Endozoicomonas gorgoniicola: one gene and its partner. The protein of the gene in region 1 interacts with the protein of each later gene in a pairwise test. Links are inferred from orthologs where the notes say so. Each region holds a gene or a part of one and is shown in the gene's direction. Other genes may lie near its edges. The genes, in order: mrdA and NX722_RS27500.

Region 1 (3,289 bases):
TGGTACGTCTAACCGCCATGTAAAATCTGTGGCCGACAATGTTGTGCAAAAGTGCAAGGAAAACGGTGTTCGCCCTCTGGGAATGGAAGGCGAAGACAAGTCGGAATGGGTTCTGGTAGACCTGGGTGATGTGGTGGCTCACATCATGCTGCCTGCTACCCGCGCGTTCTACGATCTTGAGCGTCTGTGGGAAACCGGTCGTGTCGAGCAGACAGCGGAAGCTGCTGAAGCCTGATGCGTATCAGGCTGATTACGGTTGGGTCAAAAATGCCGGGCTGGGTGGAAGAGGGCTATACCGAATATAGCCGCCGCCTGGGGGCAGACCTGAAGCTGGAACTGGTTGAGATTCCTCTCAACCGCCGCAGCAAAGGCGCAGACGTTAATCGTCTGCAAGAAAAAGAAGCCAACCAGATACTGGCTGCCGTCGGGCGGGGTGATCTGGTGGTGACCATGGAGATTAACGGCAAAGCCTGGAGTACTGAGCAGCTTGCCGACAAAATGGGCGACTGGATGCACTCCGGGCGCAATGTCAGTTTGCTGGTAGGTGGTCCCGAGGGCTTGCATCCGAGCTGTATGGCACAGGCAGACCTGCGCTGGTCTTTATCGCCATTGACGTTGCCTCACCCACTGGTTCGGGTGGTGGTGGCTGAACAGGTGTATCGAGCCTGGAGTATTTTAAAAAATCACCCTTATCATAAATAGTCAGGAGCTTTTCTGGCTCCCAGACAGGAAGCACTGTTTCCCATTTGCAGGGAAATAACTTCACGGAAACAAGTAATGCCAGCGAATACCTTAAAGGATCATAAAGCAGAGCAACGGATTGTCGGAACCCGCGTCTGGCTGTCGTTGTTCTTTATGGTTGTTTTGGTGTTTGTGCTGATCGCCCGGTTATTTTATCTTCAGGTGCTGCGTTACGATGAAATGTCGACGCAGTCTGAAGAAAACCGGGTTCTGCTACAAACCATCCCCCCGGTTCGCGGCCTGATTTATGACACCCATGGCAAGCTGCTGGCGATGAATCGCTCCAGCCGCAGTTTGACCATTGTTCGTGAACGGGCAGGCGATCTTGATCAACTGATCGAAAACATATCAACATTAGTACCGGTTACTGATAATGAACGACGCCGCTTTGACCAGCGGCTAAGACGCCGCCGTCCCTATGAACCCATTCCCCTGAAATTTAACCTGAACGATGAACAGATCGCCACAATAGCGGTCAACCAGTTCCGGTTGCCGGGTGTTGAAATTGATGCTGACCTGGTTCGGTACTACCCGGAAGGCTGTATTTTTTCTCACTCGGTAGGCTACGTTGGTCGTATTAATGACCGGGAACTCAGAACCCTTGATCCAGCCCTTTACAGTGGTACTCATGTGACCGGAAAGATTGGTCTGGAGAAATATTACGAATCCATTTTGCTGGGCAAGCCCGGCTATCAGGAGGTAGAAACCAATGCTCGTGGCCGGGTGCTTCGGGTATTGAATCAGGTTCCATCGGAGCCGGGCAAAGACCTTGAGCTGTATCTGGATACGGAGTTGCAGAAAGTTGCGATTGAAGCCCTGGATGGACGGCGTGGCGCCATTGTTGCTATGGACCCCAAGACCGGTGGGGTTTTAGCCATGGTTAGTAATCCATCGTTTGATCCGAACCTGTTTGTCACAGGCATTGATTATGAGACTTTCAATGGCTTAAATAAAAACATTGAACGACCGTTGTATAACCGTGCGACGCTGGGTGAGTATCCGCCGGCATCAACCATTAAACCCGTTGTAGGTCTTGCCCTGCTGGCTAATGGCATAGTGGACAAAAATACTCGTATATACGACCAGGGCTGGTTTCAGCTGCCGGGTAGTGAGCATCGTTTCCGTAACTGGAAACGCCGAGGTGACGGTTGGGTGAATTTACCCAAGGCCATTTTTCGCTCTAATGATACCTTTTTCTACAACCAGGCTGGAAAACTGGGGATAGACCGGATGCATGACTTTCTCAGCCAGTTTGGTCTGGGGCGGCGCACCGGCATTGATATCGGCGAAGAGCGTCCGGGGCTTTTGCCATCCCGTGAATGGAAGCGGGGTGTTTATGGACAGCCCTGGTATCCGGGCGAAACCGTCATCGCCATTATTGGTCAGGGCTATAACCTGGCGACACCCTTGCAGCTGGCAGAGTTCACCACGATTCTGGCGAATCGGGGCAAGCACGTGCAGCCCCGGCTGGTTAAGGAAGATATGCCCGATATTCAAAGCCCTGATTGGGGGCATGATGTGGATGTCAGTGATGAAGACTGGGATTTAATTATTGACTCTATGGAAGACGTCATTAAAAACCCGCGGGGAACCGCTCACTGGCGCATTGGTCGTGACCTGAAGTACCGAATTGCAGGCAAGACAGGTACGGCACAGGTTGTGAGTATCCCCCAGGGGGAAGAATACGATGCTGAGCAGCTGAAAGAGTTCGAACGTGATCACAGTCTGTTTGTGGCTTTTGCCCCGATTGAAGACCCTCAGATTGCTATTTCCGTGATTGTGGAAAACGACAAAGGTGCGGCAAATGTGGCCAAGACCATTATGGATCATTACCTGTTACCCAGATTGAACCCATCCCTGACCAATGGACTGTCAGTAGACGAGGCTCTGAAAGCGAAGGTGAGAAACTGATGGCTGAACAGGATTTTGTACGACAGCTGAATGACGATCATGGGTTTACCCAGACCCGGGGCTGGTCAGAGACATTTCATATTGATTTTCTCCTGGTCGGATTGCTGATGATCCTTTGCTGTGCCGGGCTGTTGATTCTCTACAGTGCCAGCGGCAAGGATATGGGCGTGGTGATCCGGCAGTCTCTCTATATGCTGGTTGGCTTTGTAGGTATGGGGGTGATTGCCCAGTTATCTCCGAGAATGCTGATGCGGTTTTCGCCCTGGATGTATGCGGGTGGTGTTGTGCTCTTGCTGGCGGTGTTATTTATGGGTATCCAGTCAAAAGGGGCGCAGCGTTGGATTCAGTTGCCTTTTATTCGGTTCCAGCCATCTGAAATTATCAAGCTGATCATGCCGATTGTGGTGGCTGCCTATCTGGCTAACCGACCATTGCCGCCTTCCTTCAGGGATATTGCGGTCACTCTGACCATCATCGGTGTGCCTGTTATCCTGATTGCCAAGCAGCCTGACCTGGGAACTTCGCTGTTGATCGGGTCATCGGGAGCGTTTGTGTTGCTGCTGGCGGGGTTACGCAAGCGGCTGATATTTTCTGCCATTATGCTGGCGATTCCTGCCGTGTTTGTGTTCTGGCAGTT
Region 2 (3,467 bases), 2.2 Mb from region 1 along the record:
GCCACTTCATCCAATGCGTAGGGAATGTACTGATCGGCCTCTACCGCAATCTGGGATTCCATCTCGTCATCACTGAGAGAAGCGTCCATTTCAATGGTTTTTGTGATCACTGCTGAACCGGACACCGCAATAGCCGCATTTTTTACACCAGAACGGGAATGGGCAACGGCTTTGGCAATGGCTTCACCCACCGCTTCTGTTTCCTGAATATTATTTTCGATGACAGCACCCGGTGCCAGAGGTTGTTCACCAAAGGCTTCAACACGGTACTTATCACCACTGCGGCTGAGTTCAAGAACTTTAACAGACGTCGAACTGATATCGATGCCCAGGACAGAGCTGGATTTATTTTTGAACAGTCCTAACACGGATCTGATCCCTGTTCATTTGTTATAAGGGGTATAGTTTCAATTAAATATCAGTATTTGCTTTTCCGCAATTTCCGAAACATTCAAAGCCTGTTACACGCCATGACCTCACCGGAATGTGACAGCTACGGACACCAACCTCCACAACTACCGGTTAACATCGTCAAAATAATTTCAGGGTAAAGTAAACTTCCCCGTTTTATAGGGCATCAGGGTATTTTACCTTTATAATGCTCCCACAGGATCGGCTCAATGAGCTGAGAAGCTCAGATAAACTGGATGTCCCGGCAGAATGAAGCGAATGGTTAAATTTTTAAAATTCTTACTATGGAGTGGCCTTGCCGGTGGTGGTGGTGTGCTGCTGATCGCAGCCAGTGCCTATCTGTACCTGAGTCCCTCCCTGCCATCCGTTGAAACCCTGCGGGATATTCACCTGCAAACGCCTCTGCGGGTTTATACCCGTGATGAAAAACTGCTGGCCGAGTTCGGCGAAAAGCGCCGGACGCCGGTTCGCATTGAAGAAACTCCTGAGTTTCTGGTTCAGGCGTTTATGGCTGCCGAAGATGACCGGTTCTATTCCCACCCCGGCGTTGACATTGTCGGTCTGATGCGCGCAGCAGTGCAGCTGGTATCTACCGGCAGCATTCAGTCAGGCGGCAGCACCATTACGATGCAGGTGGCGAAAAACTTCTTTTTGAGTCATGAGCGGGTTTTCTCCCGTAAATTCAATGAAATACTGCTGGCATTACAGATCGAGCGAGAACTCAACAAGTCTGAAATCCTTGAACTGTACCTGAATAAAATTTATCTGGGCAACCGTGCCTACGGCGTTGAAGCGGCCGCCCAGGTGTATTATGGCCAGTCTATTAATGAACTGAACCTGGCTCAGCTGGCTATGATCGCCGGTCTGCCAAAAGCACCCTCCCGCTATAATCCGATCAACGACCCTGACAGAGCCCTGATTCGCCGCAACTGGATTCTCGGGCGCATGCTGGACCTTGGCTATATCAACAATAACAACTATCAGACAGCAGTCAGCCAGCCAGTAACTGCCCGCTATCACGGCTCCCGCATTGAACTACAGGCGCCGTATGTAGCAGAAATGGTTCGTCAGGAAATGATTGAAAGGTATGGCCCTGAAGCTTATACCGAAGGATTTCAGGTTTACACGACAGTCGACAGCTCCCTGCAGGAAACCGCAAATCAGGTAGTGGTCGATGGCCTCTTTGCCTACACCGAACGACACGGTTACCGGGGCCCTGTTACCAACCTCAACGAAGCAGACCAAAACCTGGAAATCAATAACAGTGAGATTCAGTCTAACGTTGATGTCTGGAAAGAGGCTCTGAAAAACGCTCGTTCCAATAGAATTCTTATGCCAGCGGTGGTCACTGCCGTTGAAGACAAAACCGCCCATATTCTGCTGCGCAATGACGAGGTTGACGTCATTGATTGGGACAACCTGAGCTGGGCAAAACGTTTCATTAACGTGAATGCTTTTGGTTACGACCCCAAGTCTGCAGGTGACGTGTTAAAAGCCGGAGACCTGATTCTGGTGCGCAAAATGCCGGATGGTCGCTATCGTTTGAGCCAGGATCCTGAAGCTCAGTCATCACTGATATCCATGAACCCAAAGAACGGAGCCATCCTGTCCCTGGTGGGTGGTTTTAACTTCTTCGACAGCATGTATAACCGTTCAACCCAGGCTGTCCGGCAGGCGGGATCGTCATTCAAGCCGTTTGTTTACGCTGCTGCCCTCCATGAAGGTATGACCGCTGCCACCATGATTAACGACGCTCCCATAGTATTTGCTGACAAGGGATTGGAAGGCACCTGGCGTCCAAACAACGACAACATGAAGTTCAATGGTCCAATGCGCCTGCGGGAAGGTCTGTACCGTTCCCGCAATCTGGTCTCCATTCGATTGCTGCGGGAAATCGGCATCAACCGAACCATTAACTTCCTGGAAGGTCTGGGTTTTGAAGACGGCACCATGGAACGAAATCTCAGTCTGGCTCTGGGCAACGTATCCCTGACACCGTTGCAGCTGACGACTGGTTACGCCACCATTGCCAATGGTGGTTATAAAGTCAGCCCCTATCTGATTGACCGCGTTGAGACCATAGATGAAGTGCTGTTCCGGGCTTCGCCTGAAACAGCCTGTCCTGAATGTGAAGACTTGCTGGACAATCCTCAGGAGCAGACTGCAGAACAAACAGAAATGCCTGAAGCTGACTCCGGTTCAGCCATCATCCTTGCCCGGGGTGATCAGGATAACAATGTCGTTGACCTGACCGGCGAACCGGATACACAGCGCATCACACCCGCTGAACAGGTTATGGACCCTCGGGTGAACTACATCATCAACGACATCATGAATGACGTCATCTGGAAAGGTACAGGCCGCCGTGCCCGGGCGCTGAAACGCCATGATATTGGTGGTAAAACCGGTACGACCAACGATAGTAAAGACGCATGGTTTGTCGGTTTTAATCCGGAAGTGCTGACCAGCGTATGGATTGGCATGGACGATTACACGACACTCGGTCGTTGGGAATACGGCGGAAACGCTGCTCTGCCAGTCTGGATTGACTTTATGAAGGTCGCTCTTGATGGCAAACCAGAACAACGCCTGCCACAACCCGACGGCATGGTGTCACTGCGAATTGATCCAAAAACCGGTCGCCTTGCACGACAGGGGGATAAAAACGCTATTTTTGAAATCTTTCGTCAGGAAAAAGCCCCAACTGCCGTGAGTGAAGGTTCTATCCCTTCCCTGAATGATATTGATCAGTCGTTTAAGCCTGAAGATTTGTTCTGATCTTTCTGCTGACCAGGAGCCTTAAATCCGACAGGCTCCTGATTCAGCTGAGCGTTAAAAGCCATGCACGCAACACTTCCCGCCTTCGATGGAATAAAGTCGAAACTCAGTCTAAATCACTGTCTTCTATAATTCGCCAGCGCCCCAGATTGCCATTGAAAACATTGTCTGGAAAATGCTCAGCAGGCTTATGAATTATCCATTCAGACTCCGGTACACTCTCATACCAGATAGGGGAGCGACAGAATAAGCAATGTACTCTCGGATAAAAGTGGTTT

The links.
Region 2: the proteins of mrdA (region 1) and NX722_RS27500 interact in binary tests that used the Escherichia coli proteins (3 or more experiments, as listed by UniProt). The link is inferred for Endozoicomonas gorgoniicola from one-to-one orthologs.

Annotation. Positions count from the first base shown.
Region 1 is NZ_JAPFCC010000001.1:3,883,594-3,886,882, reverse strand. The notes cover bases 253-3,214. They hold mrdA (penicillin-binding protein 2), read left to right. Parts: upstream 253-777; coding sequence 778-2,652; downstream 2,653-3,214. Other genes in these bases: rodA (rod shape-determining protein RodA), read left to right, coding at 2,652-3,214; rlmH (23S rRNA (pseudouridine(1915)-N(3))-methyltransferase RlmH), read left to right, coding at 253-702. Outside these bases: rsfS (ribosome silencing factor), read left to right, coding at 1-235; more of rlmH, read left to right, coding at 235-252; more of rodA, read left to right, coding at 3,215-3,289. UniProt on the Escherichia coli protein: Catalyzes cross-linking of the peptidoglycan cell wall. Responsible for the determination of the rod shape of the cell. Is probably required for lateral peptidoglycan synthesis and maintenance of the correct diameter during lateral and centripetal growth.
Region 2 is NZ_JAPFCC010000001.1:6,112,995-6,116,461, reverse strand. Bases 290-3,429 are described here. They hold NX722_RS27500 (penicillin-binding protein 1A), read left to right. Parts: upstream 290-669; coding sequence 670-3,189; downstream 3,190-3,429. Other genes in these bases: NX722_RS29040 (putative adhesin), read right to left, coding at 3,296-3,429; NX722_RS27505 (pilus assembly protein PilM), read right to left, coding at 290-368. In the rest of the region: more of NX722_RS27505, read right to left, coding at 1-289; more of NX722_RS29040, read right to left, coding at 3,430-3,467. UniProt on the Escherichia coli protein: Cell wall formation. Synthesis of cross-linked peptidoglycan from the lipid intermediates.